Regions from separate parts of the Enterococcus sp. LJL51 genome, predicted to be linked through region 3. Evidence: predicted binding sites of a transcription regulator. Region 3 holds the regulator's gene; each other region holds the start of a gene.
The links. Region 3 encodes LexA, which represses DNA repair genes until DNA is damaged. Its sites were predicted from a motif close to CNAACANNTGTTNG; they were not measured.

Region 1: a site for LexA is predicted at 2,975-2,988, ahead of ACYSNQ_RS11070 (Y-family DNA polymerase). Genes of this name have one in related genera too.
Region 2: a site for LexA is predicted at 9,292-9,305, ahead of uvrB (excinuclease ABC subunit UvrB). Genes of this name have one in related genera too.

What each region holds. Positions count from the first base shown of each region.
Region 1 is NZ_JBTXLW010000011.1:22,439-33,492, reverse strand. It holds gene ACYSNQ_RS11090 (antibiotic biosynthesis monooxygenase family protein) at 1-196, opposite strand, end outside; gene ACYSNQ_RS11085 (hypothetical protein) at 466-756, shown strand; gene ACYSNQ_RS11080 (hypothetical protein) at 849-1,055, opposite strand; gene ACYSNQ_RS11075 (hypothetical protein) at 1,284-2,819, opposite strand; gene ACYSNQ_RS11070 (Y-family DNA polymerase) at 3,029-4,354, shown strand; gene ACYSNQ_RS11065 (YolD-like family protein) at 4,338-4,718, shown strand; gene ACYSNQ_RS11060 (Ig-like domain-containing protein) at 5,594-8,044, opposite strand; gene ACYSNQ_RS11055 (DUF6578 domain-containing protein) at 8,680-9,048, opposite strand; gene ACYSNQ_RS11050 (hypothetical protein) at 9,087-9,338, opposite strand; gene ACYSNQ_RS11045 (hypothetical protein) at 9,437-9,784, opposite strand; gene ACYSNQ_RS11040 (heavy metal translocating P-type ATPase) at 10,543-11,054, shown strand, end outside.
Region 2 is NZ_JBTXLW010000022.1:35,093-46,146, forward strand. It holds gene ACYSNQ_RS16180 (hypothetical protein) at 1-734, shown strand, start outside; gene whiA (DNA-binding protein WhiA) at 868-1,803, opposite strand; gene ACYSNQ_RS16190 (gluconeogenesis factor YvcK family protein) at 1,840-2,832, opposite strand; gene rapZ (RNase adapter RapZ) at 2,829-3,713, opposite strand; gene ACYSNQ_RS16200 (hypothetical protein) at 3,830-4,036, opposite strand; gene uvrA (excinuclease ABC subunit UvrA) at 4,386-7,202, opposite strand; gene uvrB (excinuclease ABC subunit UvrB) at 7,213-9,207, opposite strand; gene ACYSNQ_RS16215 (amino acid ABC transporter substrate-binding protein/permease) at 9,490-11,054, shown strand, end outside.
Region 3 is NZ_JBTXLW010000016.1:11,443-22,496, reverse strand. It holds gene ACYSNQ_RS13760 (thymidylate synthase) at 1-324, shown strand, start outside; gene ACYSNQ_RS13755 (dihydrofolate reductase) at 345-839, shown strand; gene ACYSNQ_RS13750 (alpha/beta fold hydrolase) at 861-1,670, shown strand; gene lexA (transcriptional repressor LexA) at 1,785-2,405, opposite strand; gene ACYSNQ_RS13740 (DUF896 family protein) at 2,557-2,799, shown strand; gene tkt (transketolase) at 2,898-4,889, shown strand; gene ACYSNQ_RS13730 (glucosaminidase domain-containing protein) at 5,318-6,175, shown strand; gene ACYSNQ_RS13725 (4-hydroxy-3-methylbut-2-enyl diphosphate reductase) at 6,274-7,272, opposite strand; gene cysK (cysteine synthase A) at 7,443-8,372, shown strand; gene perR (peroxide-responsive transcriptional repressor PerR) at 8,698-9,138, shown strand; gene ACYSNQ_RS13710 (RidA family protein) at 9,149-9,532, shown strand; gene ACYSNQ_RS13705 (NADH oxidase) at 9,777-11,054, shown strand, end outside.

The sequences.
Region 1 (11,054 bases), on a different contig from region 3:
AGGCTTGAAAATCCTTCTTATCCTGCCATTTTGAAACTAATGTGAACTCACAGGTATCCTTTGTTTCCGCATACCAGCACTCACTGGAGAGACAGTTCTCCCATGCCTGCATTGAGGCAACATCTTTCTTTGTTTTATTCTCGAAGGTTTCTTTACCTTCTTTTTTTATGATAAATGCAACGGTTTGAACAAACATCTTTTTGCACTCCTCTCCTCAAATGATAATGATTATCATTATTAATTATACCGTAAGTTTTAATTTTATGTAAGTCTAATCAGCTAAAGAGACCATTAATAATTCTTTCCGCCACGATTTCAATTATCTGTTTATTATTGCTACTTTAAACTATATCAATCACCTACTTTTTACTTTCTGAAAATTATCTTATTCTAGACAAACAGAACAAACGTTCGTATAATGATTATAGATAAATACTTCTATTTATAGAAAGCGAGGAGACTGTCATGAATGAAAGAAGCTACGTAGGAACAGCAGACAAGATTCGGCTAATTTCAGCTTTTCCAAATATGCTTGTCCGCTTTACCCTACATACTAAAGGAGAAGATATTAATTGTTTAGTGGCCAAAAGAGATTTAGCTAATCTGATGTTATTTCTTGAAAATAACCACTTTGAGCTTTCAGTATTTGGTCATTACAATAGCCGGCAGCAGCTTGTGATTGAAAAATTCATTGTCAGAAATCCCAACTCTTTTATTCGTGAATTCGTCTCAAAGCCATTGAAAAGTATTGCTTAATTGAACTGCTTTTTAGAAATATCAACAGTGAAAAAGCCGTAAAAGAGTGACTATTGCTACTCTTTTACGGCTTTTCTTTAATATTTGTATATTCACTCTGCTTGTTCCAGCTCTACAGTTTCTGTGTTATAGCAGTAAGTAGCAGCACCGCCATGATGAGCTTCCCCAACGAAATTCATTCGATCTTCTCTATTCAGCCAGGCTTCCCGGAAAAGAAAAAATTCAGCATTTCCTATTTTTAATTCACTGATTTCACCAGTTTTCAACTGCTCCAATAACTCTTCGTATTTATTTATCACCTTTTCACACTCGCTTTCTAAGAGATAATAGCATAGTTCTCCTTTGGAAAGTAGCTTGAAAAAGTTCTCTAAAAGACTGATTCAACGAATGGAGTGTTTATCAATGAAATGAGTTACTCATTCTAGTCAACAGCTCCACTGTTGCTCTCTGTATACTTGACACACAGCTCCATTTTTAACTATTTAGTTTTTATCCTATCTTTTACTATTAGATACACTTAAAGCCCCTTAGTCTAAAGTAAGCTTTTTACCATCTAAATACTTGAATAGAACATGTCTGCTTTGGATAATTTCTTCAAAAATTGATACAAGAACATTTATTTCTTTTTTTGGAGGTTCAGGATTATCAGTCTTTTTGACATCGATTTTTTTTGTATTTAAAAAGAACATAACTTTTAAAGAAGTTATTTCAAGAACAGAAACTTGTTCATACGTATATCGATAAGTAATATCTGAAAAGTGTCTTTTTACAGATTTTAGAAATGACTCTATTTGAACTTCATTGTTGTATATAAATATATTTATCCATTGGGACTCCTCACTTTTCATAATGTTGACCAACTTCTTAATATATAGGAAATTGTTATTAAACGGAGTAAGTCTGAAAAGCAAATTCGTATGGTTCGCCATAAACTCAGTGTTATTATTTCCAGAAATCAACTGATACTCCTCTAAAGATAATTTTTGGAATAAGTATTTAGACATATCTTTAATTCTTTTTCCATTTAAATCAAATTTTATTCCCAGTACATTAACATATTTTGCATAGCTACTATTGTCTATCTCCATAATTGCTGTGTTGTAAGGAATAACAAAAGATAACTGTTTGCTTTCTTTATAGAAATCTATTAATTCGTCTTTCTTTTTCACCTCTTTAAAACTACTTACTATTTCATCAGAAAATGTCAGCATTCGATTCCATACATCCTCTGACTCAAACAATTTTTGTTCCTCTGACAATGCCAGCAATAATCTCCCAATAGCGATCGACCAACCTATATCCTCCCGCAGCTTCCCTTCATCTCGGTTCAGTTTAAACTCTCGGGTAACCGGATTATTTCTAGCTTGATAATCAATTTTTATTGTATCTGATTTAAGATTTACACTAAATATTCTATTGGGTAAAGCATTATCAGTATTAAATTTTTCCTCTATAGCCTTAGTCAAACCTATAATACCGTAATTCATCATGTTATCATTACAAAATTTTATTATCTTCTTCAATTTTCTTTTTGGGTTAATATCATTTCCTTCGAAATACTGAATTATCTGTTTTTTCCCCTCCACATGTTTCAATGTGATATCAGGTAGTTTAGTTGTCATGGAAGAAAATACAATAGTTCTTAAAAACACGATAACTTCAATATAATTCTCTTCATTTAAAGATTGAAGAAATTCCTTATAAAATGTGTAATTCTTTTTAAATGTGTTGTGCATCGCTTCATCAAATGAATCCAGCATTTTGCAGTTGTCCTTAAATTTGCTTCTTGCCAATTGTACAGATATTTCAAAAATAAGACAAAGCTGTTCTTCATTTTTATTTACTCTTGAAAAGATGTAATCATATATATCCAAGTACTTTCGAGAATTATAAGCTAGATTATTAAACAACCAGCACAACTGTCCCAAATTTGTGAATATCGTCAGATATTCATGTACAACTTCATGTGCGATTATTGATAAGACTTCTTCTGGCTCAGCATCTGAATTAATAAAAATTGAATTATAATCATATACTCCACGCATCGTTCTATATGTCGCCATTGTTCCCTCCAAAACAAAAAATTTAACTGCTCTATTAAAACTAACAAAAGTAATCCTATATTCTTTTCATTATATCATTTAATAATAAACAGACTTACGGTCACTTTAAAAAAATCTATCCACACTTTCTGCTAATTATCTTATGCTAGACAAAAGGAACGTACGTTCGTATAATGGAGATGAACTATTTACGGAGAGGATGGATTACCATGAGGTTTGACTATAGTAAAGAGCCCCGCAGGGATATTTTATGTATTGATGTAAAGTCCTTCTATGCTTCTGTTGAATGCGTTCAGCTGGGCTTAGACCCATTAAAAGCGATGCTGGTGGTGATGAGTAATGCTGAAAATGCCGGCGGTTTGATTCTCTCTGCCTCACCAATGGCAAAGGAAAAGCTGGGGCTCTCAAATGTTATGCGAAAATGGGATTTACCTGATCATCCAGAGCTACGAATTGTGCCTCCTAGAATGCAGTTTTATATCGATGAAAATATGAAGATTAACAACATATACAAACAATATGTCGCAACTGAAGACATTCACGCCTACTCCATCGACGAATCCTTTCTTGATATTACAGCCAGTAAAAAGCTGTTTGGAAAAAACGCCTATGAACTGGCTGAAACAATTATGGCCCACATAAAAAAAGAAACTGGCTTAGCCGTTACTATTGGTGTCGGCGATAATCCGCTGCTGGCCAAAGTGGCGATGGATGTTGCGGCAAAACATAATGATTCCTATATCGCTGAATGGCGCTATGAGCAAGTCCCTGAAACGCTTTGGAAAATCAAATCGCTGACAGAAATGTGGGGGATTAACAGCCGAACCGCAAAACGCTTAGAAAAGCTGAATGTCCACTCAGTTTATGAGCTGGCTCATACAAACGAGTATGCCTTAAAGGATGAATTTGGTGTCATTGGACTTCAGCTTTATGCTCATGCTTGGGGGATTGACCGGACTAGATTAGCCGATTCTTATATCCCTGAAGAAAAATCTCTTAATAATAATCAGATTCTGCCTAGAGACTACCGCTTTCAACGTGAAATAGAAACGGTTTTACAGGAACTGACCGATCAGGTTGCAGCAAGACTGCGGCAGCAGGACGCTCAGACTCAATGTGTGGCGCTTTACATAGGCTACTCCAGCTGGTACAGAAAACAAGGAAACAAAGGCTTTCACCATCAGATGAAAATTCCCGCAACCAACCGTTCCAAGCTTTTGAAGGAATATATTTTAGAAATTTTCAGGGAGCATTGGACTGGAATTGAAGTACGCCGTATTGGTGTTTCTTTCTCAAAGTTAACTTACACTAATGCAATTCAACTGGATCTGTTCCATAATCCCCAAGCTCCGGTCAATGACCACAAATTAGATAATTTGATTGATGCTATCCGAAAAAAATATGGATTTACCGCTATTCTGCATGCAAACTCACTGCTGTCAGGAGGAACCGCTGTTAGTCGGGCTTCACTGATTGGCGGTCATGCTGGTGGGATGGATGGTTTAAGGAGTGAATACGATGCCAAAAAATACTGATTTAAACGCCTTTTATTTTCAAGAATACAAAGATCGGGGAATGCTGAAATGGCAGGGAATGTATCTTTCAGAACATACAGCTGAGCTTGCAAAAGAGCAGCAGAAAGAACAGCACATAATCAAAAGAAAGCCGACTATGACTGAAACTGAAATTCAGGAAATTCTGGCTGCTGCTTACAAATATCAGCAAACTATTGCGGTTCAACTGGACATGCGGGATACAGAAAATAATTATTTTGAAGATATCACTGGAATAATCAGCGGCTTTGATGAACTGGGATTATATATAGATACAACAAGTATTCCTTATGAGGCTATTCATCATGTGGAGATTATTCCCTTTAAAAAATGGAGTGAAGTTTAGAAGAAAAACAGCTTAAGTTTATTTATATTTCAAACTATTCTAATCTAATAGCAAAATCAAAAAAGAGAATGTGGCATCCATATGTCTCCATCCTCTAAAACCAAATAAGTAGTATTTTGAAAGCCATCTCTTCGAAATAAGGAGGAATCTGATTTCCAAAATCCTTTCTCTTATTCGTTTTTTTAGTAGTTTAGCTGGTTACTTTCTCGCTGCAGCTGACATTTATTAATAAAAAAATGAATGAGACACACGTAGTATGAATCACATTGAAGAACCAGTTATAAGAAGATTCACTTATCCTATAACTGGTTCTTTTCTATTTATTTCGTAATAGATTTAATTAATCGAGTCCGAAGCTCTCATTCTTCCTTTTCACAATTCGTTTGCTTCTACTATAAAGATACAATGAAACAAAAAATAAAATACATATTACTGGAGATATCATTATACCAAATATTGGTAATACCCAACCCCATGCTAAAAAATCACCTGTTAGTACTACAGTTAATGCACAGGGTATTACTATCAATGCTGCGTTTAATATTAATAATACTGAACTAACCTTTAATACGATTTTCACTTAACGCTTACTCCTTAATTTTGACTATAGTGTGATGTCCATTTGTAAAGCCTATTATCTTATTCATATAATTGTTTTCTAAATCAAAATTAGTCTCTAAATTAGACCTTAAGCTTGATAGATATCTTCAACTTTCATGCTCTCCTGAACTCTTTGCACCGCTTCTTACTTATCTTTTGTAATGTTGAAGTACAGCTCTGTCAAATAAAAAACGCTTAAAATGAACTTACAGATCTTATTTGCTGTACAAAAAGCAAAACCACCCGTAAGAGGTAGTTTTGCTCTTCTAATTACATTATTTAATAGTTAAAGCAACAGTTACTTTCTTTCCGCCATCTTTTGAAATAAAGGTAATCGTAGCTCTTCCAGCTTTGATTCCTGCTACTTCTCCATTTTCAGAAACAGTGGCGACTGCTGAATTAGAGCTTGTCCAAGTTCCTTTTTTATTAGAAGCATTTTGCGGTGTAAATACAGATGTGATTTGCTGCTGTTCACCAACCATAATCGTTTTTGAGGGAATGCTCAATTTCACGCTTTTTACTGGTATTTCCTCTTGAACAGTAATTACACTCGATATTTTTTTCGCTCCATCTTCTGTCAAAACAGTAATAGTTGTTTTTCCTGAATTTTTAGCTTGTACAAGACCAGTTTCTGAGATTGTAGCAACTTCTGAATTTGAGCTCATCCAGCTCACTCGCTGATTCGAGGCATTTACTGGTGTGAGTGTGGGGATAAGCTGTTGTTCTGTCCCAACAATCATCGTCTTATTTGCTATAGTCAGCTTAATACCTGTCACTGGACGTTCTTCTTTTACGGTAATGACAGCCGCTGCCTTTTTATTTCCATCCATTGTAAGCACAGTAATTGTCGTTTTTCCTGATTTTTTCGCTGTTATCCTCCCATACTTATCAATTTCAGCGACAGCTGAATCTGAACTTGTATAGGTTATTTCAGGATTGGAAGCATTGCTAGGTGATACAGTTGAAAATGCACGCTGTTCCGTTCCAACAATCATTGTTTTATTTGAGATTTCAAGTTTCACACTTTTTACTGGAATTACTTTATTCACTGTTATCGTACTGGTCGCTTGTTTCCCGCCATCTTCTGTTGTCGCTGTAATAGTTGCTGTCCCAGCTTTGATTCCCTTTACGGTTCCATCCGCACTGACTTCGACGATTTTAGGATTAGAGCTGCTCCAAGCTACCGTTTTATTTTTGGCAAAATCAGGGATTACAACTGCTGTCAACTGCTGACTTTCTCCTTCAAATAATTCTTTTTTCTCAGGAGTAATTTTCACTCCTGTTACAGCTGGGTCAACTGTATTAACCTCACAAACCGCACTCTTCTGATTTACACCTTGCCCTACTTTAACGGTAATTATATTTCTTCCTAATCGGTGTCCAGTATACACCCCATTCTGGTCTATCGTGCCGTAAGAACTGTCTGAAACTGACCAAATAAATACTTTATCAGTAGCGTTTTCCGGAGTTACAACTGGAGTCAGCGGAGTTGGTTCTCCTGCATAAACCTGAATTTTTTCAGGGACAAAGCTAATTTGTTCAACTGGAATAGCCGGAACAACAGTCACTGTTGCTTGACCGATTCGTTGTCCATCTTCCGATTCAGCAGTAATAACTGTTGTTCCCGGTTGATGGCCTGAGACAAGTATATTTCTCGATTCATTCTGTCCAACATTTAACGAGTTATCACTCACACTAGCTACACTTGGTTCTGAGCTACTTAGCTTAACATACTTATTCGTTGCATTTGTTGGTGTAATAGAAACTGCCATTTTCTCGGTTTCACCAACACCTACTTGCAGCACTTCTGGAGTTATGCTGATTTCTTCCACCGAAACTGGCGTCCCAAAGGCACTATAATGAGCAAAGGCGTAGCTCATTATACCGTTTGAATGATACGTGTTAAATCGAGCACCAGTATTTTTAGTTGTATATTCCTGCACATTAATCGCCATTGCTTGTTGATTATTTGGATTATAAATTGGTCCACCGCTAGAAACTGGTTTTGAATCTAAAATATAGTCAATTGTATCTTTGGATTCTTTCACAAGGGTACCTACCGTTTGGGTCAGCATTTTACCTTTTCCATCTGAATGATATCCGCTTAATGTATATGGGGCAGGTAATTCCTGAGTCAAACCAAACCAGCCATTTTTCTCTCCGGCTGGCTCTGACAGCTTAATCGCTCCCATATCATAATTTGGTGTGTAGTATTCCAGCCGCCCTCTGGGAACCATAAAAGTAGTTGATGTCACTTTTTTGTAGTTTCCCATATCATAGAGGTTGTTCTCTGTTCCTTCCTCAATCAGATATACATTAACTGATTGCGCCCAGCCGCCAAGGTCAGGTGCATATAAGCAATGCCCCGCAGTTAAAACAGTGTCAGCGGATACTAAAAATCCTGTTCCTTCAGCAGATGCCTTAGGAAATTTAATTTCCAAAAAAACAATTTTTCTGTACGAGGACTGTGTTACATCCTCAACAACTACACGATCATCCTCTCCAAAAATCTGACGTGGAGACTTTTGAACAGGCCAATTCCCTTCTGACGGGAAGGTTTCTAAAGGAATTTTCTTTTCATATTCCATCAGATAATCTGTAGGGACCACCCGTCCATCGTTGTACACAATATCTGACGACTGATTGCTTCCTGCTTGTCCAACAATTGGCTGCAGAAATAACCCTATGACAACACAAAATAAACCTAGCCAACAATTCTTTTTCATTTCTCATTCCTCCTAAAAATTTGTCTATAAATGGTACTTATTTAGTATATCATGATTAAATGAGCCTAGGTCAATACCTTAAACACAATTTAAATATAGATATTTGAGTTATTTAGGCTTTTTCAGATTTCCAAACTTCTGTGGCATTAAGACTTGAAGAGATGGGACCATAATCAGATTTTCTTCTGACTATGGTCCCACCTCTATTTTATCCTAACAAACTCATTTTTAAGACACTACCAAACTCAAGATAAATAACACTAAACTAAACTTTCCAGAATCATTCTATATTCATTATTTGGGAATTTTAAATGAAGAAAGCTACTCTGCAAATAATATAGCTATTAACTGCTTTTCTTCCAATGTCAATGAAGTTTCCAGCAGCTCTTGTTGTTTCCCGTAAGGCTAGGTACGTCTTGTGTTTCAGTGTTGCGGATATGCCCTTGATTGTTATACACTTCAAAAATGACGATCTCATTTGATTCTTAGTTTGATTGTTGTTTTGAGAGTAAAAGACGAGTCTGGACCGTAAATACTGAGTCCAGACTCGTTTTAATTTTTTCCGTTTCTGTTTATTTAAAAAACAATTATGAGCTCTTTTCTTTTGTATCTCAATGGATAACCATAAAGCAAAATTACTCCACTTGGAGTTTTACCAAATAACCAGCAAAATCATAATTTTTTTTATTTTTTTCGTATCCCGTCACTTTATTTGAAGTTCCTTCAAATAAAATATCTATTGGTACATATACATTTCTTTTTTCATCTATTTGATAAGTTAGATAAGTCTTATCAATTGAAACTATTTCTCCTCTTATCTCCTCATATTTCTCCAACTCATCTAAATGATTCTCCAAATAATAGTCAATATTAAAATTATCTAGAATTGTAGAATTATCATTTGTCCAATTTACTACTGTCCAGTTGACAATCTCATTCAGGCAAAATGGATTACCACAACATTGCATTTGCCAGTCAGCAACCCATATCACAACATGTTTCATCAATAATAGCTCCTCTCTGCTATAAACGTAAATACATCCTAATCTCCATTAGCGACGACAATATTGCCATTTTTAATCGTGTCATTTAAAAACTGAATTGTTTTATCTAAGCCAGGGTCATCCTCATCTTTGTAATTCAATAAAACTTGTTTTTCTTTGATTTCCATCAAAATTGGCAAGAGAATTTTTTGCTTTGGTACACTTAACACAGTATCACCATAAGGATCTAATTCAAATAATTTCTCAATATCATTGCTAAACAAATGCGTGCTTTGATAGACTAATTCCACAAAATTTTCATCTAAAACTGAAAAATCTGATTGAAATCACATCTTGCCATCTTCACCTTGTTTAAAAAATGCTATTCCCATTTCCGTCACTCCTTACTCTATTTAAGGGGTGCTTCCTTTAAACTACGCTCATTCGCTTCCTCAAAGGTTAGAGAAAGTATCGATTTATGCTTTTTCTCAAACTCAGCAACTGACCGCCAAGTTCTCATCTCATCTTCACTGATTCTGCCACCTAATTCTTTAGCCAGCTCTAGGACAACAATATACATCGCCCGCTTATCTACAGTCATAAGTTTAATATGTGTGAAAACAAATTCAATGATATTGCTATCTTTTAAAGGATTTATTTCAATGTATTCAAAATAAATTTTAGTTTTGACTTCACTCCACTTTCCATCATTAAGCCATTTATCGAGAGATACAGCCAATTTAAATTCATTCTGCAAACTTTCATCATTTCCAGCATGGGATATTTCAAGCTCTTTACCTTTTTTTCTTTAAACCACATTTTTTCAGCTAATTCTCTATATCCAAAAGAAGTCCTCTTTCCATTTGTTTCAACATAAATTCTCATTTTTTCACCTCTATTTTGCTTTCAACCAAACCCACGCTCGGTAAATGTTATCTACTAATTCGACAGATTTTCCTTTATCCATTCCTTTTTAAGAAGAGCTGTTCATCTATTATCATTGTCACATTCTAGACTAATGGTATAATTTTATTCTAACATATAGATTTTTAAAAATAGTTAATTATCATAAAAATATTTTTTAGATTTTTAACATAATAACATAAATTTAATAGCGATAGACAATCCCGCTTTCGTTAAAAAGATTTTAAATTGCTTTTTTATATTTTATGTACAAGCCCGTCTCCATTTCAGATATACATCATTACTTTTTTACTATAAGCAGAGTACACAACTAAGCTTTTTTTTATCGAAGAACGCCGTTTTCAAGTCTACATTCTTAATTAGAAAAAGGTGTTAATGATTCTCTTTATCATTTAAATACTCCCATTTTTATTCATTGATACTTAGTGGTATGCTGAGCTTGAAGATAGCTCTTCTGTAGGAATATTTGGTCTGGATAGCTTTAGCTTTTTCTTAATTTCTTGTAGTAATCTACGACTTCAAACCGATTAGCTGCTTTTCCAAATAATGAAGAACTGTTTTTAATACATATAAAAATGATGGGGTGAAAATATGAGTAATTTGAAAAAGCTGATTCTCGTTGCTTTAGTCGGTATTATTTCTCTTTTTGCAGAATTCGTTCTGCATCAGCCTGCAATTGCTTTCTGGCTGATTGTTGTTGTCGGCGGTATTACTACTGTTTCAATGCTAATTGGCATGATTGAAACCTTGAAGTCCGGCAAATACGGGATAGATATTTTGGCTATTACTGCAATTGTAGCTACCCTGCTGGTAGGAGAATATTGGGCAAGTTTGATGGTCTTAATCATGCTGACAGGTGGAGACAGCCTAGAAGATTATGCTAGCCGACAGGCAGGGCGTGAACTGAAATCACTGTTGGATAATTCCCCACAAACAGCTCATAGACTAATCAATGAAGCTATCGAAGATGTCCCAGTTGAGGCCGTACGTATCAATGACTTACTTTTAGTTAAGCCTGGTGAGATTGTTCCCGTTGATGGGAAAATAGTTACCGGTGAAACAACGGTGGATGAATCTTCGTTAACGGGTGAATCAAAGCCTAT
Region 2 (11,054 bases), on a different contig from region 3:
ATTTTAAAGCACCTATTCTCATTGGCTCAGACTGGTCTGTTTTATTATTTTTGCTGCTGCCAATGTCATGGTTCTTGCTGAAATACAAAAAAAGCGGGAGCGAGAAACTACTGCTTTTGCTAACAGGTTTGCTCTCAGCACTACTTTACTATGCTGTTAGTTTGGCAATCGGTGTGGCTTATAATCGACTTCACTTGATTTATATCTTATTTTTCTCTTTATGCTTTTTCAGTTTTATTTCTTGCCTATTTTTATTAGATCATAAATGGCTGAAGCAGCAGCAAGAGCGGAGTCTTAATAGTCGCTTTGTTCATTTTTTTCTGATTCTTTCCGGGTTTTCAATATTTATCGCCTGGCTGCCGGATATTTTATCCGCCTTGATATCAGATTCACCATTAGCGATGCTTGAGATTTATACTACTGAAATTACTTATGTTATCGACTTAGCCATTCTCAGCCCTTTCATTTTTCTAGTACTATATCTAGTGAAAACTGATGATAGTCGTGCGTATACGTTGCTGCCCGTTACAGCATTGATGTGTACGTTTATTGGCATCATGGTTATTTTTCAAACGGTAATGCAGCTGCTGGCTGCCGTTGATGTGCCCCTTCCAGCGCTAGTCACTAAGGTAATTGTCTTTATTCTACTCTCTTTTTATTCATCCAGTATTAGTTTTCGTTATTTTAAACACTTCAAACAAGTATCAGACGCTAGAGATCCTGCAAAACCTTAAAAATATGATTTTATATACCTGATTTTTACATGAAAAAACTGGCCTACTCCAAGTAATCAGAATAAACCAGTTTTTAGACTCTAAAATATATTGTGTTGGTGGAAACTCCAAAAGGAAAATCTACCAACCTTTTTTATGCACTTTTTTCTCTAAGCTTTTCAGCAAACTCATTGATTTTTCTAATACGGTGATTAATTCCAGATTTAGAAATCGCTCCAGAAGGAATCATTTCTCCCAGTTCCTTTAGGCTAACTTCTGGATGCTCTAGACGCAGCTCGGCAATTTCCTGAAGCTTTCCCGGTAAAGCCTGCAAACCGACTGTATTTTCTATATATTGAATATTTTCTATCTGTTTTGAGGCAGCATCAATTGTTTTATTTAAATTAGCTGTTTCACAGTTAACCAATCGATTCACTGAGTTTCTCATATCACGAACAATTCGAACATCTTCAAACTTTAGCATAGAATTGGTTGCTCCGATCAGGGTCAGAAAGTCAGCGATTTTTTCTGCTCCTTTTAGATAGGAAATATAGCCGTTTCTTCGTTCTAAGGTTCGTCCATTTAATCCATAATAGTTCAGCATGTCGCAAATATCGTTATTATGATCTTCATAAATGGAGAATATTTCCAGATGATAGCGGCTGGTTTCCGGATTATTTACCGACCCAGTTGCCATAAAAGCCCCACGTAAATAGGAGCGCATCTTTTGAGCATTTCCGACAATTTCATCGGAAACATGGTCCTGAAAAACCAAGCCGTCCATAATGTCTAAATCCGCTAATACAGATTTGGTATCCTGTTTTAGCCGAACAATGTATACATTGTTTTTCTTCAGCTTCATCTTTCGTCTAACCAGCAGCTCCGAACGAACATCATAATGATCCTTTAATAAGGTATATATTCGTCTGGCAATCGCCGCATTTTCGGTCTGAACATTTAAAACAAACTGTTGATTCAACAGACTCAATGAACCATTCATCCGAATCAGAGCAGCCAGCTCTGCCCGTGCATGTTCTCTGTGAACCTCTAAGGTTGTCAGTTCCTTCTTTACATCTGAGGCAAATGACATTTGAATGTACGCCTCCTTTCTATTTCACTGTTGCTTTTAATACTTTGCGCCAAAGACTATTCGGAATAGTTCTTCAACAACTTTGTCTCCATCATGAAAAACCCCGCCGTTTCTCAATTCTAAAAAGTCTGTTGATATTACACGGCAGCCTTCATTTCTTAAGCCTTGGAAATCGTGGACTACCTGTACTAGATATTCATCATAAATCTCAAAGTCCATGTACCCATCTGGTACAGGTTCAGTATTCACCAAAACAGTATCCACAAATTTCTCTCCTAAATGGTCATGGAGCACACGAATATGATCAGCATCGGTGAAATGCTCTGTTTCCCCCTTTTGCGTCATAATATTACAAATATAGACGACTTCTCCAGTTCGTTTTAAAATAGCATCCCCAATTTCACCAATAACAAGATTCGGCAAAATACTAGTAAATAAGCTTCCTGGGCCCAGCACAATCATATCTGCTTCTTCAATTGCTTTTACAACTTTTCGTGCTGCTGTTGGCTGTTCATCATCGTTCGTATTTGTCACAAATACGTGATCAATCGTTTTACGTGCTAAACCGATCCTTGATTCACCCACAGCTCCAGTACCATCCTTAAATATAGCGTGCAGGGTAAGCGGCCGCTCAGAAGAAGGATAAATATGTCCATCTACATGCATCATTTTCGATAAAAGCTGAATCGCTTCATAGGTACTGCCTCTCATCTCAGAGACAGCGGCTATAATCAGATTGCCTATGGCATGATTAGCAAAATACTCATCATCTTTATTGAAGCGGTATTGGAATATATCTTCATACAGCTGGGGCATATCTGAAAGTGCCACCAGCACATTTCTTAAATCCCCTGGTGGTGTCAGATTCATTGACTTTCTAATCTCTCCACTGCTGCCTCCGTCATCGGCAACAGTTACCACCGCTGTAATTTCTGCCCCCTGATTACGGAGACTTTTCAAAATAACCGGTAGTCCTGTTCCACCGCCGACAACGACTATTTTAGGCTTACGGATTCGATAGGTTTTCATGAGCGATTCACCGTCTCTTTCCGTTTGTCCTTATCACGATGGGTTACATTTACATGATAATTTTTTTCCAGTTCATGAGACATCCGTTCAGTGAGCGCAACAGAACGGTGCTGTCCGCCTGTGCAGCCAATAGCGATAGTCACATTAGATTTTCCTTCTTTTTTATAGCCTGGCAGCACATACTCTACCAAATCAATAAACTTTGTATAGAATTCTTCTGTTTCTGGAAAATTCATTACATACTCATAAACAGCGCTGTCCAGTCCAGTAAGCGGCCGCAGTTCGGGAATGTAATGGGGATTAGGCAGGAAGCGTACATCCATTACAATATCTGCATCAATCGGCAGACCATATTTGAATCCAAAGGAAACCATTTCTACGCGAAACTCGTGGGTATCTCTAGATTTAAATTCCTTACTGATTCGTTCTCGAAGCTGTCTTGGAGAAAGTGCCGTTGTATCAATAACTAGTTGAGCATCTCCTTTAATTTCTTCCAAGATTGCCCGCTCTTTTCTAATCCCTTCAGTGACTAATCCGTCCATAGCTAAAGGATGAGTTCTTCTGGTTTCCTTATAGCGGGAAACAAGCTCTTCATCGGTCGCATCTAAAAACATGACAGTGGTATCAATGACATTGGTATTTTCTATTTCAACAAGCATATTCTGTATTTCTCTAAAAAAGGCACGTGATCTCAGATCCACGACCAAAGCAATTTTCGATACTTTGCCAGATTCTTTAATCAGCTCCCAAAATTTGGGAATCAAACTTGGCGGCATATTATCAATACAGAAATATCCCATATCTTCAAAGCACTGCACCGCTACTGTTTTTCCTGCACCGCTCATTCCTGTAATAATGACTAATTGTAAATTATCGACCATAAAATTCACCGCTCCTCCAACACATTTTACTTATTATAACATTCCGGGCGTGTCAAAGGAAGCCTTAGCTCTAAGCGCAAAAAAAGAAGGCTTGCGCCTCCTTGCCAATTCACTTATCATATTGTGTCAATAATGCTCAAGTAGTTGATGTCCAAAACAGGGTTATCAGATTCTAAAGCCATACGGTCAATCGGATGACATTTGAGCAACTCCACTTGTACTGCATGATCTTCCTTGGAAAGAGCTTTTCCAATAAATGACCAAGATAAGTGATCAGCACTGCATAGATACGTACCACCGACTCTAATGTTTCCTCTATCCATTTGTCTATCCTTCTTTCTTGTGACATCTTTTCTATCTATAGAATAGCATGAAAAAAATTTTATGCTCATTCAATATTCTGATGTTTTTTCCTTTTTTTTGACTTTTTCCTACCTAATCCTTAACAGCAAAAAGAAAAGCAGTTTGTCTTTTACGACAAACTGCTTTTCTTTTCTTTTTGAACGGATTATTTATAGAGAGATAGATATAGACCAATTCATACCAATAATCTGTCTATCTGCTTTGATTTTACTCTATGAGAAATTATAAATCAAGATTTTTCAATCTATTCTTAAAAATTATGAATTTCTTAAAAAAGAAAACACTTTCACAGAAATGGAGTATACCAATTTATAAAACCCGCTTCAAATATTGACCAGTATAGCTTTCCTTAATTTCAGCAATTTCTTCCGGTGTACCGATTCCGACAATCGTTCCGCCGCCGTCGCCACCCTCTGGACCTAAGTCAATAACATGATCGGCTGATTTAATCATATCCAGATTATGTTCAATAACCAGTACAGTATTTCCAGCATCAACCAGTCGGTTCAAAACATCCAGTAAACGGGCGATATCATCCGTATGAAGTCCGGTCGTAGGTTCATCCAAGATATAGAAATTCTTGCCATTCGAAATCTTATGCAGCTCACTGGCAAGCTTCATACGTTGTGCTTCACCACCTGACAATGTGGTAGCTGGCTGTCCTAATGTTACATACCCTAAACCAACGTCCAAAATTGTCTGCAGCTTGCGGTGAATTTTAGGAATAGGCTGGAAAAATTCTACAGCATCTTCAACAGTCATTTCTAAGATATCTGCAATATTTTTTCCTTTGTAATGAACATCCAGCGTTTCAGAGTTATAGCGTTTCCCATGACAAACCTCACAGGGAACATAAACATCCGGCAGAAAATGCATTTCAATCTTAATAATCCCATCACCACGGCAGGCTTCACAGCGCCCGCCCTTCACATTGAAACTAAAACGGCCTTTCTTATATCCGCGAACTTTCGCCTCATTTGTTTTAGCGAATAAATCCCGAATATCATCGAATACACTAGTGTATGTAGCAGGATTACTTCGAGGTGTTCGGCCAATTGGACTTTGATCGATATCAATTACTTTTTCAATCTGTTTATACCCAGTTACACTTTTATGCTTACCAGGTTTATTTGAGTTGCGGTTTAACTTTTGAGCAAGAGCCTTTTTCAATATCTGATTGACCAACGTACTTTTCCCTGATCCAGATACACCGGTAACTGCAACAAACTCCCCTAAAGGAAACTCCACATTGACATTTTTGAGATTGTTTTCTGCTGCTCCAGTGACTTTAATGGACTTGCCGGTGCCCTTCCGCCGTTTTTCCGGCACAGGAATCACAAGCTTGCCCGACAGATATTGTCCTGTCAGTGAATCAGGGTTTGCGGCTACTTCTTCTGGTGTTCCAGCAGCCACAATCTGTCCGCCTTGTTCTCCGGCTCTTGGCCCTACATCAATCAAGTAGTCAGCTTCCCGCATAGTATCTTCGTCATGCTCCACGACAATCAGGGTATTGCCAAGATCCCGCATTTTCTTTAAAGAAGCAATCAAACGATCGTTATCCCGCTGATGAAGACCGATAGAGGGTTCATCCAGAATATATAATACGCCGGATAAATTTGATCCAATCTGGGTAGCTAGGCGAATCCGCTGTGCCTCTCCACCTGACAACGTACCGGAAGCACGGCTCAAGGTTAAGTAATTTAATCCCACATTTTCCAAAAAGGTCAACCGGTCTTTTACTTCTTTCAATATCGGCTTGGCAATCATCTGCTCTTGTTCTGTTAAGCTCAGTTTTTCAAAGAAAGGTACACTGTTTTGAATGGTTAACTCGCTTACTTCACCAATGCTGGTACCATTTATTTTCACAGCTAAAGCTTGTGGATTCAAACGGTAGCCTTTACAGGTTTGACAAGGCAGCTCTGTCATGTATGAACGCATTTGTTCTCTGGTAAATTCGCTGTTGGTTTCATGATAGCGACGTTTAATGTTCTTTAAAATCCCTTCGAAGGCAAGATCCACATCACGCACGCCGCCAAACTCATTTTCATAATGGAAATGGAAAATTTCACCGTTTGAACCATTTAAAATGATATCCTGATGTTCCTTTGGCAGTTCATTAAATGGTGTATCCGCATCAATGCCAAAACCAGCTGCTGCCTGCTCAAGCATTTGAGGATAATATTGTGAGCTAATTGGATTCCAAGGGGCGATGGCCCCTTCCTTCAATGTTTTTGAAGGTTCTGGAATGATTAAATCTTTGTCTACTTCCAAGCGCATACCTAAGCCGTCACAGTCTGGGCAAGCGCCAAATGGTGCATTAAATGAGAAGAGTCTCGGCTCCAGCTCGCCAACGGTAAAGCCGCAGTAAGGACAAGCATAGTGTTCACTGAACAATAGTTCTTCTTCACCATTAATGTCTACTAATACGTATCCCTCTGCTAAGCGAAGAGAAGCTTCAATTGAATCAAACAAACGGGAACGGATGCCTTCTTTAAGAATAATTCGATCTACTACAATCGCAATATCATGCTTCTTATTCTTCTCCAGCTCCGGTACTTCACTCAAATCATAGATTTCTCCATCTACACGAACACGGACATATCCTTCTTTTTGAATAGAATCAAATACTTTTTTATGCTGTCCTTTTTTCTTAACGATGACTGGAGCCATAATCTGCAGTTTTGTACGTTCCGGAAATTCCAGAATTTTATCCGCCATCTGTTCAACAGACTGACTGGTGATTTCGATATTGTCGTTCGGACAAATTGGATGACCAATGCGTGCAAAAAGCAGACGAAGGTAATCATTTATTTCCGTGACCGTTCCTACTGTTGATCGAGGGTTCTTACTGGTTGTTTTCTGATCAATGGAGATGGCTGGACTTAACCCGTCAATACTATCCACATCTGGTTTATCCATCTGACCTAAAAATTGACGAGCGTAGGCCGAAAGGCTCTCCACATAACGTCTTTGCCCTTCTGCATATAATGTATCAAAAGCCAGCGAGCTTTTCCCGGAACCAGACAAGCCGGTCACTACAACCAGCTTATCGCGGGGAATCGTCACATCAACATTCTTTAAGTTATGAGCGCGTGCTCCATGAATCACAATTTTATCGTTAGCCATATTCTACCTCCTAATCTGAAGCCTTCAGCTCCAGAATCGTATCCCGTAATGTTGCAGCTGCTTCAAAATCCAATGCTTTCGCAGCATCTTTCATTTCTTTCTCAAGTTTCATCAACAAATCGTCTTTTTCCTGCTTAGTCAGCTTGTCATAAGATGTGCTTATTGAATAAGTTTCTTCATCTTCAGCGATTTTAGAAATAGAAATCAAGTCACGAATTTCCTTGATAATTGTTTTAGGAACAATTCCGTGTTCTTCATTGTACTTCTCTTGTATTGAACGGCGGCGGGCAGTTTCATCCATCGCCTTCTGCATGGAATCCGTAATTTTATCTGCATACATGATAACTTTTCCCTCAGAGTTCCGGGCTGCCCGTCCAATTGTCTGAACCAGCGAACGTTCACTTCGCAGAAATCCTTCCTTATCCGCATCCAAGATGGCAATTAGAGATACCTCCGGCACGTCTAAGCCTTCTCTTAGAAGATTAATCCCAATTAGAACATCAAACTCACCTAAACGAAGATCACGAATTATTTCCGTACGTTCCAGCGTCTTGATATCACTGTGCAGGTATTTAACCTTTAATCCCAGCTCTTTGAAGTAGTCAGTCAAATCCTCCGACATTTTTTTCGTCAAAGTCGTGACAAAGACCCGCTGATTATTTGCCACCCGCTCATTAATTTCGCCAACTAAATCATCAATTTGTCCCATAATCGGACGAACTTCAATCAATGGATCCAACAGACCCGTTGGACGAATAATTTGTTGAATCACAGTCTCTGTTTGTTCATGTTCATACGGTCCCGGTGTAGCAGAAACATAGACTACCTGATGGACATGCTTCTCAAATTCTTCCAGTTTTAATGGACGGTTGTCCAGCGCGCTCGGCAAACGAAAACCATAGTCCACCAGCATCTGCTTTCTGGCACGGTCCCCATTATACATCCCTCTAACCTGAGGCATGGTTACGTGAGACTCATCAATAACCAGCAGAAAATCGTCTGGAAAAAAGTCGATTAATGTATAAGGCGGCTCGCCTTCTTTTCGTCCATCCATATGTCTGGAATAATTCTCAATTCCAGATGTATAGCCCATCTCTCTCATCATCTCGATATCATAATTCGTCCGTTGTTCCAACCGCTGCGCCTCCAGCAGTTTATTTTCAGAACGCAGAACCTTAAGCCGGCCATCCAGCTCAGCCTGAATTTGAGCAATCGCATGCTCCATATGATCATCATTGGTCACAAAGTGGGTTGCTGGAAATATCGCTACATGTTCTGTATCGCCAAGTACCTCTCCAGTTAAAGCATCTACTTCTCTAATGCGCTCAATTTCATCTCCAAAAAACTCCACCCGTAAGGCATGATCATCTTTGGAGGCTGGGAATATCTCGACAACATCCCCTCGTACTCTAAAGCGTCCCCGCTGAAAGTCTATATCATTTCGTTCAAACTGGATATCAATTAGATTTCTAAGTAAGGTTCCACGGTCTATCTCCATACCAACCCGCAGCGAAACAACTTGATCACTATACTCATCAGGATTTCCCAAACCAAAAATACAGGAAACCGACGCTATCACAATAACATCATTTCGTTCTAGTAGTGCACTGGTAGCCGAGTGACGCAGCTTGTCAATTTCATCATTGATGCTGGCATCTTTTTCAATATATGTATCACTTGAAGGAACGTAAGCCTCCGGCTGATAAAAATCATAGTAGCTGACAAAATATTCAACAGCATTGTTTGGGAAAAACTCTTTAAACTCCCCGTAAAGCTGTCCTGCCAAGGTTTTATTATGAGCAATCACCAGTGTTGGTTTGTTCACTTCTTTAATCACGTTTGAGATTGTAAAAGTTTTACCAGTACCTGTGGCGCCTAGTAAAATTTGGGCCTTTTCTCCGCCTTCAATTCCTTCTACTAATCGTTCAATCGCCTCCGGCTGATCACCATCTGGCTGATACTTAGAGACCAGTTCAAACTGGTTTGTTGTTGTTCTTTCAATCATCTGACTTACTCCCTTCATACAGTTTTTTCTCACTAGAAAAAAGGAAAAGAGTAATTTCTTACTCCCTGAATTATTTTAACATACCGAACATATTTTCGCCACTTGAATAGATCAGATTCTTTTATCGTTTTTTAATAGAAAAAACTCTTTTACATGTCATGATTTCTCACACGAAATGTTACTTTCTAAATATTTTTTTATTTTTCTATGTCAAATTAATTGTTTTTGACCTTAATTTTGCTATATAATTACTGAATATGTAATTATATTAGGAGGACTTTTATGAAGAAGAAGTATTTTTTATTTTCTTTAGTTGCTGTAATTGCCAGCCTGCTTGTTTTCACTGTTGGTAAGCCGGCCTCGGCTGAAGAAAAAACATACGATATCGGAACAGATTTGACTTTTGCGCCGTTTGAGTTTCAGGATTCAAATGATGAATACATCGGTATCGATATTGACTTACTTAATGCGATTGCAGAAGATCAGGGATTTAAAGTTAATTTGAAACCTTTAGGATTTGATTCAGCGATTCAAGCAGTTCAGTCAAACCAGATTGACGGAATGATAGCTGGAATGAGTATTACCGACGAACGAAAAAAATCATTTGATTTTTCGGAGCCTTATTTTGACAGTGGTCTGCAGATGGCTGTTAAGCAAGGAAATGATACAATCAGTTCGTATAAGGATTTAAAAGGGAAAACAGTTGCTGCTAAAGTTGGAACAGAGAGTGCTGCTTTCCTCGAAGAAAATCAAAAGAAATATGATTATACAATTAAGAACTTCGATGATGCAACAGGTCTTTATCAAGCTCTCCAAAATGGTGAAGCAGATGCTATCTTTGATGATTATCCAGTTTTAGGATACGCGATCACTAACGGACAGAAGCTGCAGCTAGTCGGAGAAAAAGAGACAGGCAGCTCCTATGGTTTTGCAGTGAAAAAAGGACAAAATCCAGAACTGATTAAACAGTTCAACGCAGGTTTAAAAAAGCTAAAGGAAGATGGAACCTATGACAAAATAGTTTCTACTTATATCTCTTCCGGTGCCAAAGACGACGGAAAAGAAATGCAGCAGATTGAGCCAAAGAAAGAGGTTTATTCAATTGCTAGCGATTCAACCTTTGCACCATTTGAGTTTCAAAATTCTGATGGTGAATACGAAGGAATCGACGTTGATTTAATGAAACGCGTTGCTGAGCTGCAAGGCTTCAACATTGAATTTAAATTTATTGGTTTCAGTTCAGCTGTTCAAGCCGTAGAATCTGGTCAGGCAGATGGAATGATTGCTGGAATGACTATTACACAGGAACGAGAAAAAGCTTTCGATTTCTCAACACCTTACTTTGACAGCGGCATCCAAATTGCTGTTAAAGAAAATAACGATTCCATTACTTCTTATGAGGATTTAAAAGGGAAGACAGTAGGAGCGAAAATTGGAACGGAAAGCGCTGATTTCCTTGAAGCGAACAAAGAAAACTATGGGTATTCCATCACGTATCTTGATACTACTGATGCGTTGTATAGTGCATTAGAAATTTCAGAAATCGATGCCATGATGGACGATTACCCTGTTATCGGCTACGGTATTGCTCAGGGACAGCCTTTAGCTACACCGATTCCCCGGGAAGAAGGCGGCTCTTATGGTTTTGCAGTGAAAAAAGGCAACAATCCGGAATTAGTTGAGATGTTCAACGAAGGGCTCGCAGAGCTGAAACGAACTGGTGAATACGACGAGATTCTCAGCAAGTACATTCAAGACGGCAGTAAAAAAGAAACTGCTGATGAGTCTACATTTGCCGGAATGATTAAAAACAACTGGAAACGACTGTTAAGCGGTCTCTGGATGAC
Region 3 (11,054 bases):
AAATTGAGCTGTCAGCTGTATCAGCGTAGTGCAGATGTGTTCTTAGGCGTACCGTTTAATATTGCCAGCTACGCACTTTTAACACATTTGATTGCCCATGAAACAGGCTTGGAAGTAGGGGAGTTTGTTCATACATTAGGGGACGCTCATTTGTATGTAAATCATTTTGAGCAGATGGAGGAACAGCTGACTAGGGAAGTCCGTTCAGCTCCTCAACTGATTTTAAATACAGAAAAACAATCGGTTTTTGACTTTGAAATGGAAGATATTAAACTGGAAGGGTATGACCCGCATCCGGCTATCAAAGCACCAATTGCGGTATAGGTCTGAAAGGAGTTAAAAATATGTTAGCAGCTATCTGGGCTCAGGATGAGCAGGGGATTATTGGAAAGGAGAATGTGTTGCCTTGGCATTTGCCAAACGACTTAAAGTTCTTCAAGAAAATGACTGAAAACAATACAATTGTAATGGGAAGAACCACCTTTGAGGGGATGGGTGGAAAAGCTCTTCCTAACCGTAAAACAATCGTATTGACAAGAGATACTTCTTATCAGGCAGCAAATGTGATGATCATGAACAATATTCAAGAGGTTCTAAGCTATGCTGAAGAATTCTCAGGAATTACCTTTATTGCAGGCGGCGCCAAAATTTATCAGGATTTTCTTCCGTATTGTGATATTCTTTACCGAACAGTTATTCATGGAGCATTTGAAGGAGATACTTATTTTCCTTCTGTTGACTGGGATGAATGGACGATGATTAATACGAGTGAAGGCGAGCTGGATGAAGGAAATGTCTATGCTCATGAGTTTGAAACCTATCAGCGTAAATCTTCATAGATGTGAAAGGTGAGTATAAAAATGGAAATCATGATTAAAGGCTGCCTGATTCACTATGAAATTTTTGGAGAAGGCAAGCCGGTTTTATGCCTTCATGGATTTCCAGAGGATCATGAGGTCATGGTTGGCTGCCTGGAACCAATATTTGCAGAGATGCAGGGTTATCAAAGAATTTACATTGATCTTCCTGGTCTAGGAAAATCAAATGGGAACGGACTAGTCAGCAACGCAGATAAAATGATTGAAATAATTCAGAGCTTCACTAAAAAAGTTCTTGGTGAACAATCCTATCTTCTTGTGAGTCAGTCTTATGGAGGCTACTTATCTCTTGGCTTAACCTTTTTAGCAGCTGACAGGATTGACGGCGTTTTTTTTCTTTGTCCATGTACAATCGCTGAGCGCTCGAAACGAAAGCTGCCGCCGCGTGAGGTTCTAATAAAAAAACAAATACTACTCGATAATGGTGAACAAACACTATTTTCTGATTTTATGGAGATGGCTGTTGTCGCTACTGATGAAACCTGGCAGAGATACAAAAATGAAATCTATCCAGGTTTAGCAAGGGCAAATGAGGAGTTTGTAGAAAGCTACCAGCAAACAGGCTACGCACTGTCGTTTGAAGAGCGCTTTGAGGAGATTCATTTTGATAAGCCAAGTGTTTTCTTAACTGGCAGACAGGATGACTGTGTAGGCTATCAGGATGCTTATCGTTTGATTGATGGTTTTACCCGCTCAATATTTGTTATTTTAGATACTGCAGGGCATAATCTTCAAATCGAACAACCTGCTATGTTCAATCAAACAGTCAAAAACTGGCTAATGAACGTTTAAGATAAAGGGTTCAAGGTATCCAAATCTTTAAAAAGTGCTGACAGCTATTCCACCAACACAAGAATAAAAAAAGAGCGTAGGAAAATTTTCCCACGCTCTTTTTTATGAACGACTTTACATATGATTTCTATACAAGCCGACAACCTTACCAAGAATGGTAACATTGTTTAGACGGATAGGCTCAAGCAGATCATTTTCAGGTTGTAGCCGGATATGATCAGATTCCTTAAAGAATCGTTTACAGGTGGCTTCATCCTCATCAGTCATGGCAATTACAATATCCCCGTTTGTAGCAGCCTGCTGCTTACGGACGATTACTTGATCACCGTCAAGAATTCCTGCGTTAATCATACTTTCTCCTCTAATAGTCAGCATGAATAATGCATTCTGTTCTGTTTTTAAATCAGGCGGCAATGGGAAGAAATCTGACGCTTCTTCAACTGCGAGGATAGGTTCGCCGGCAGTAACTACACCGAGCATTGGGATTGTTGTCGGTTGTACGCCGATTTTTTCCAGACCTTCTGCAGTTAATTCAATAGCCCGCGGTTTTGTAGGGTCTCTGAGAATTAGACCTTTCTTTTCCAATCTTGCCAGATGACCGTGAACAGTGGAGGTAGAGGAAAGATCCACCGCTTTTCCAATCTCGCGAACGGTTGGAGGATATCCTTTGAGTTCAACTTGTTCATATATATATTTTAATACTTCGACTTGTCTTGTTTCGGTACGTTTAGCCAATATCCACACCTTCTTTCCAATTTATAGTTACAGTCTAACATACTTGTCTTTTTAAATCAAACAAGCGTTCGTCTTTTTTAGAGAGAAAGATAGTTGTTTTTTTTGCCGGCTTCTTATAAGATAAGAATGATTGATAAAGGAGGAACGTAGCATGCTGTCAAAAGAAAAACTAGCTCGAATCAATGAGCTGGCCCGTAAGAAGAAAGAGAGGGAACTAACCTCTGCGGAAATAAAGGAGCAAAAGCAGCTTAGAGAAGAATACCTGCAGACCTTTCGTAAAGGAATGCGCCATCATATAGAGGGAATGAAAGTTGTTGATCCGAAAGGAAACGACGTGACTCCTGAAAAACTGAAACAAATTCAAAAGGAAAAAGGACTGCATAATCGCGATTAATTATAGTTCTTTTTACCAAAAGTAATTGCTTTCATAAATAACTTAAGGTACAATGGATTTAATAAAGGTAAAAAAAACCTAAATAGGAGATGATTTTTTTGTTCGACAAAACTGATCAACTTGGTGTTAATACGGTGCGTATGCTTAGCATCGAATCAATCCAAAAGGCGAATTCCGGACATCCGGGTCTACCAATGGGAGCTGCGCCAATGGCGTACGCATTATGGACGAAGCATCTAAAAGTAAATCCAAAGACCTCAACAAACTGGTCTGACCGCGACAGATTTGTGTTATCAGCTGGTCATGGCTCTGCATTGTTATACAGCTTGCTTCATTTATCTGGCTATCAGGTTACGATTGATGATTTGAAGCAGTTCCGCCAATGGGACAGCAAGACACCTGGACATCCGGAGGTCGGACATACAGACGGCGTGGAAGCGACAACTGGTCCTCTTGGACAAGGAATTGCTATGGCTGTTGGGATGGCAATGTCGGAAGCACATTTGTCAGCAGTTTATAACCGAGACAGTTTCCCGGTTGTAGACCATTTCACCTATGCATTATGCGGGGACGGCGATTTGATGGAAGGCGTTTCTCAAGAAGCTGCATCGATGGCTGGTCATATGAAACTGGGCAAGTTAATTGTGTTGTATGATTCGAATGATATCTCTCTAGACGGCCCTACTTCAAAAGCATTTACTGAGAATGTAGGCGCTCGTTTTGAAGCTTATAACTGGCAGCATATTCTAGTAAAAGACGGTAATGATCTGGAAGCAATTTCGAAAGCAATTGAGGAAGCGAAGGCAGAAACCGATAAACCAACATTGATTGAAGTGAAGACAGTTATCGGCTACGGCTCTCCTAAAGAAGGCACATCGGCTGTTCACGGCGCTCCACTTGGTCAAGAAGGAATTGATGCAGCGAAAGTTGTCTATGGCTGGGAGGCTCCTGATTTTTCTGTTCCAGAGGAAGTTGCGGAACGCTTTAAAGAAGCAATGATTGCTGAAGGAGAAAAGGCAGAAGCAAAATGGAACGAAATGTTTAAAAACTATCGTAATGCTCATCCGGAGCTTGCTAAACAATATGAAGAAGCGTTTTCTGGGAAGCTGCCTGAAAATTGGGATAAAGAGTTACCAATATACGAAGTAGGCAGCAGTGCTGCAAGCCGAGTGACAAGTAAAGAGACAATTCATGCGATTTCTAAAGCTGTACCAAGCTTCTGGGGTGGATCAGCCGATCTTTCAGCATCGAATAATACGATGGTTGCAGGAGAAAAAGACTTTGAACCTGGACAATACGAAGGTCGTAATATTTGGTTTGGTGTTCGTGAATTTGCGATGGCAGCTGCGATGAACGGCATTCAGCTTCATGGCGGAACAAAAGTCTACGGTGGTACATTCTTTGTATTTACCGATTATCTGCGTCCAGCTATCAGACTTGCTGCAATTCAACACACACCAGTAACTTATGTTCTAACTCATGATTCAGTTGCCGTTGGGGAAGATGGTCCAACACATGAACCAATTGAACAGCTGGCAAGTGTTCGTTGTATGCCAGGTGTCCAAGTAATTCGTCCAGCAGACGGCAATGAAACAGTTGCGGCCTGGAAAATTGCGATGACAACAACCGACAAACCAACAATCCTTGTATTGAGCCGTCAAAATTTGCCGGTGATTGAAGGAACAAAGGAAAATGCAGTTGAAACAGTTGCTAAGGGTGCCTATGTTATTTCTCCTCAAAAAGGAGCGAAGCCGGAAGGTATTCTCATCGCTACAGGCTCTGAAGTGAATTTAGCTGTTGAAGCACAAAAAGCTTTAGCTGAACAAGGAAAAGATGTTTCTGTTGTCTCCATGCCAAGCTTTGATTTGTTTGAACAACAATCAGCTGAATACAAAGAAGCTGTTTTACCAAAAGAAGTGACAAAGCGTGTCGCTATCGAAGCTGCTTCGCCATTTGGCTGGGAGCGTTATGTTGGTAATGGAGCGATAATCGCTATTGACCATTTCGGTGCGTCAGCACCAGGCGACATTGTACTGAAAGAATTCGGCTTTACTGTTGAAAATGTTGTTGAAAAATACACAGCATTATAATTCTAAAATTAACTAATAGACGAATGACTAATTTTAGCCCTATGGTCATGGTAAGCGTAAAAACAGAATAGAACACAAGAACCTGGAACAAAATGCAGAAAATCTCTGATTTTGTTTCAGGTTTTTTTATTTGAATCTCCAAATATCTGCCAACTGGTTTTAAGTAGAGATTTTCGACTTTGTTTTACTTGTAATCTTATTGAAATAGTAACATTAGTTATTATTTTTATTTGCTTATTTTAAACTCGTAAAAACATCGTCTATATAATACTCAAATAAAAAAATGAATTTATTTATATGAAAACAAAAATATTACAAAAAAATTTCTATTCCTTTAAATTATTCTTTTCTGATTCTATATCGTTGTTTCTTTTTTCAAATCATTTTAAACTAATACTACGTTATCAGTTTGAGGAGGAAAAAAGTGAATGGAAAAATGTGAAACACGAAGCAGCAGGCATGTGAAAAGAACGATTCAAAAGAAAAAGAACCGTCACCGCTTTACTTCCGGCATGGGAGTTGCTTTATTATCTGTTCCATTAATTGGCGGAGTATTTGCTGGTTCTGAAGAAGTTGAAGCAACTGAATATGAACAAATATCTTCCGTTTCTCCAGAAAGCTTCATTGAATCAATCGGTTATTCTGCTTCATCTGTGGCTAGTGCCAATGATTTGTACGCTTCAGTAATGATTGCTCAAGCATTGCTCGAAAGCAGCTATGGCAATTCTCAATTGGCAGCAGCACCAAATTACAATCTTTTTGGTGTGAAGGGAAGCTACATGGGACAAACTGTTTATATGACCACTTCAGAATACCTTAATGATGAATGGTTAATCGCCGCTGAACCTTTTAGAGTTTATTCTTCTTATTATGAATCCTTTCAGGATCATGCCAATGTGATTTTGTCGGCTGTTTCAGGCTATGGGGATTATCACTATGCAGGTGTATGGAAAAGTAATACAAGCAGCTATATGGATGCAACTGCTGCATTGACCGGTACTTATGCAACAGATCCTGATTATGCGCAAAAGTTAAATTGGCTGATTGAAGCATATGCTTTAACAAGGTTTGATACAGGAACGGCGGGTTATAGCTATTATTCAACTGCTGCTGAAAATCAGGCAGTGATTTACGCAGAATCAGGCATTTCCAATTATACAGTAAATTCCGGCGATACCCTGTGGGGAATTGCAGAGAGCTATGGGTTAACGGTGGATCAGTTGATGGCTTTAAATGGCTTATCAAGTGATATGATTACTGTAGGACAGGTTCTTGAAGTTCGTTAACAAAAGAAAAAAAAGACAGAAAGCCAAGTAACTGTTCATGAAACTTAGACTAAACGCTAAATTTCATGAAGCGTTCAAAGGACTTTCTGTCTTTTTGCTTAGCGGCTGCCGCTTCGTAATTCTTCTAAGCGCCGCTCTCTGTTTTTAGTAATATCTTTCCTTCGCGGACGAGGGAGGATGGCGGCTTCGGTCACTGTACTCTCTCTTCGATGAGTAGTAACGTCGTCAAAATCAAAATGGGTTAGGTAATCAAGAACTTCACGAACAATCGGTGTGGGTGTAGAAGCGCCAGCTGTCACAGCCACCTTATTGACCTTTTTAAGCCATTCAGGCTGAATCTCTGTAACATCAGATACTCTGTATGCTTTGACATTCGCCTGTTGTTCAGAAACTTGAGCTAGCCGGTTGCTATTGTTGCTTTTGGGGTCTCCAACAACAATCGTTAAATCACAACCTTGTGCTTGTTCAACAACAGCTTCTTGGCGTACTTGAGTAGCTTTACAGATATCCTGATGGATTTCTATCCAAGGAAACTTTTCTTTAACCAGCTCGATTAAATCCAATACATCCCATTGACTCATAGTAGTCTGATTCGTCAAAAATAGTTTTTTATCTTTAGGAAAGTCTAATGCAGTAATGTCTTCCGCAGCTGCAATCAGATGTACCTGATCAGGAGCAACACCAACCGCGCCTTCTGGCTCAGGATGATTTTTTTTCCCTATATAGAGCACATCATAGCCTGCTGAAGTTTTTTGTTCAATCAGTTCATGGGTGATGGTTACATCCGGACAAGTCGCATCAATGACGGTAAGTCCTTTTGCCTGAGCAAGTTCCTTAATCTTTGGTGAGACACCATGTGCAGTTAAAATAATCGTGCCTGAGTCAACCTGAGCTAATATTTCTTCCCGGTTTTGCCCGTCCAAGGTCTGAATGCCGACGCTTTCAAAGGCCTCAGTAACATGCTGGTTGTGGACAATCATTCCTAATATATAGATGGGGCGTGGCAGTGTTTCATCTAATGAAACGTTTCTGGCAATTACCATTGCATCCACAACACCATAACAGTAGCCGCGGGGACTAATATTTACAATCTCCATAGATTTACTCCTTGTTCATTTTTTTCAGCTGTTTTTTCAACTATACACTATAATTATTAAAAATAAATAAAGTTCAAGTATATCTGCTTAACTATAGCAAACTAATGGCGTGATTTCAAAAAATGGGCTATTATTGATTAAAGCTACTATTTTAGATGGGGGAAGTACGTATGACAAAAATTGCTAAATCTGTTACTGAATTGATAGGTAAAACACCAATTGTTCAGCTTCAAAGAATTGTACCTGAAGAGGCTGCTGAGGTTTATGTAAAGCTGGAATTCTTTAATCCCGGCGGCAGTGTAAAAGACCGGATTGCTTTGAGCATGATTGAACAAGCCGAAAAAGATGGGAAGCTATCAGAAGGCGGAACAATCGTTGAGCCTACAAGTGGAAATACCGGCGTTGGATTAGCAATGGTTGGTGCTGCTAAAGGTTATAAGGTAATCATTGTTATGCCAGATACAATGAGTGTGGAACGCCGTCAGCTGATTCAGGCATATGGTGCTGAACTGATTCTAACACCTGGAGCAGAAGGGATGAAGGGTGCTATTGCAAAAGCAACAGAGCTTGCTGAACAAAATGGCTACTTTATGCCTTTGCAGTTTGAGAATCCGGCCAATCCAGCAATTCATGAGAAAACGACTGGTAAAGAAATAAGTGATGCTTTCGCAGATATTGGTCTGGATGCTTTTGTGGCAGGAATTGGCACAGGCGGTACGATTACTGGTGTTGGTCATGAACTGAAACAGATTTATTCAGATATTAAAGTGATTGCTGTTGAGCCAACAGAATCACCCGTTTTAGAAGGGGGAGCTCCTGGACCTCACAAAATTCAAGGGATTGGCGCTGGCTTTATTCCTGAAGTTCTTGATGTAGCTGTTTATGATGATATCTTGGCAATCAGCAGTGATGATGCAATGGAAACTGCTAGACAAGCAGCTGAAAAAGAAGGGCTGCTTGTAGGGATTTCAGCTGGAGCAGCCATTAAAGCAGCAATTGAAACGGCTAAAAAACTAGGAAAAGGCAAGAAAGTGTTGACAGTTATTCCAGATAACGGCGAGCGCTATCTTTCAACTGCTTTATATACTAAAGATAATTAACAGCAAAAACTATTTTAAATGATTTACAAACAATATATGGCCGACAGCTATTTCGTTGTCGGCTTATTTTAGTTTTTCCTGATTCCTATGTTATTACGTAAAAAGAAGTGAGATGAAAAGAAAGTTTTTCTAAATTACTGATATCGCTTTCTAAATTAAAAGGTTAACCTTTGTTTTTTTATCTATTTAGTATTTTATTTATTACATATATTTTTTGATTACTAAGAAATCGATGAATTATTAGCGGTTTTCCGCTATTTTCGGCATAATTTCTTGTCAAGCTAGATTATAAATAGTATTATTTAATAAAAGGAGGGGTTTATCAATGGATAATATTTTAGTTAAAAATGCAATGGCTGAACTCAAAGAAGCCAATATTCGTATCACTCCACAGCGCTATGCTATTTTGGAATATCTTATTGAAAATCACACGCATCCAACTGCTGACGAAATCTACCGATCATTAGAAAGTCGTTTTCCCAACATGAGTGTTGCTACTGTATATAATAATTTGAGACTCTTTACAGAAATTGGTTTTGTACAGGAGATGAGCTATGGAGATGCTTCCAGCCGTTTTGACTTTGGTTCAAAAAAACATTATCATGCAATCTGTCAAAACTGTGGTAAAATCGTAGATTTTCATTATCCCGGACTAGAAGATGTTGAGATGGCTGCAAGCCGTTTAACAGGTTTTGAGATCAACGAGCACCGCTTAGAGCTCTATGGGCTCTGCCCAGACTGTCAAAAACTAAAGGAAGAGGAGTAAGAAAGAAGCGATGATTATAAAAATACATACCGAAAATGCTCCGAAAGCTATTGGACCCTATGTTCAGGGAAATATTGTTAACGGCTTGTTGTTTGCTTCCGGTCAAGTACCGCTGGATCCTGCAACAGGGGAAATCGTAGGGGAAACGATTGAAGCGCAGACAAAACAGGTAATAAAAAATATTCAGGCAATTCTTGATGAAGCAGGCAGTTCTTTTGACCAGGTCGTGAAAACGACTTGTTTTCTAAAAGATATGAATGACTTTGCTGCATTTAATGAAGTGTATGCGGCGGCATTCTCAACGAAATTACCTGCACGTTCAGCTGTTGAAGTAGCTAGATTGCCAAAAGATGTGCTAATTGAGATTGAAGTTATCGCTGCAGTTGCTGATTAGGCGTGACTTTCACAAGCTTAGAGAAATGATTCTCTAAGCTTTTTTTGTTGATTTAATCATTATTATAAAAATCGTGAATCTTTATCACATGAAAATAGGAACAATTTTTTGTTAGTTTGTGAAAAAATAATTTTGAATTCACAAGCACATATATCGAATAATAATTATCAGTTTGCTATAGTTTTAATGTAAACCTTTAATAGGTTGCAAGAAAACTAAACTGTTGAGAGAAGGGGAATTTTTAATGAAAGTTGTAGTTGTCGGCTGTACTCACGCAGGTACCGCAGCAGTAAAAAACATTCTGGCAAATCATCCGGAGGCTGAAGTAACTGTTTATGAACGCAATGATAATGTATCGTTTTTATCATGCGGGATTGCTTTGTATGTTGGAGGCGTTGTGAAGGATGCTTCAGGACTATTTTATTCCAATCCAGAGGAGCTGGCTTCACTTGGTGCTAAAGTGAACATGGAGCATGAAGTGGAATCAATTGATGTTGATAAAAAAGAAGTCGTTGCTAAGGATTTGAAAACTGGCAGCGTGGAAACAATTTCTTATGATAAATTAGTTATGACAACAGGTTCTTGGCCGATTATACCGCCAATTCCAGGAATTGACTCTGAGAATATTCTATTATGTAAAAACTATAATCAGGCAAATGTGATTATAGAGAAAGCAAAAGATGCGCAGAAAGTCGTAGTTGTCGGCGGCGGTTATATCGGAATCGAATTGGTAGAAGCCTTTGTCGAGTCCGGCAAGCAGGTAACATTGATTGATGGTTTAGACCGTATTTTGAATAAATACTTGGACAAGCGTTTTACCGATGTTTTAGAGCAAGAGTTAGTTGACCGTGGTGTTCAGTTGGCTTTAGGAGAAAATGTTCAGGAATTTAAAACAGGTGCTGATGGTAAAGTAGAAAAAGTCATCACACCAAGTCAAGAATTTGATGCGGATATGGTGATTATGTGTGTTGGTTTCAAACCTAATACCTCTTTACTAGATGGTAAAGTAGAGATGCTGCCAAACGGTGCACTAGTTGTTGATGAATATATGCACACAAGCAATCCTGATATTTTTGCCGCAGGAGATAGTGCAGTAGTACACTATAATCCTAGTGATACAAAAAACTACATTCCTTTAGCGACGAATGCTGTTCGCCAAGGGATGCTGGTTGGCTATAATTTGACTGAAAACAGACTAGCTTATCGTGGAACCCAAGGTACTTCTGGTTTGTATTTGTTCGGCTGGAAAATTGGTTCAACAGGTGTAACAATGGAAAGTGCTGCATTGAACGGACTGGAAGTTGAAGCAACTTATATGGAGGATAATTATCGTCCTGAATTCATGCCGACCACAGAAAATGTTATGATGGAACTGGTCTATGAGAAGGATACAAACCGGATCGTCGGAGGACAATTAATGTCTAAATATGACATTACACAGTCTGCAAACACCTTATCTCTAGCTGTTCAAAATAAAATGACTGTTGAAGACTTGGCTCTTTCAGATTTCTTCTTCCAGCCT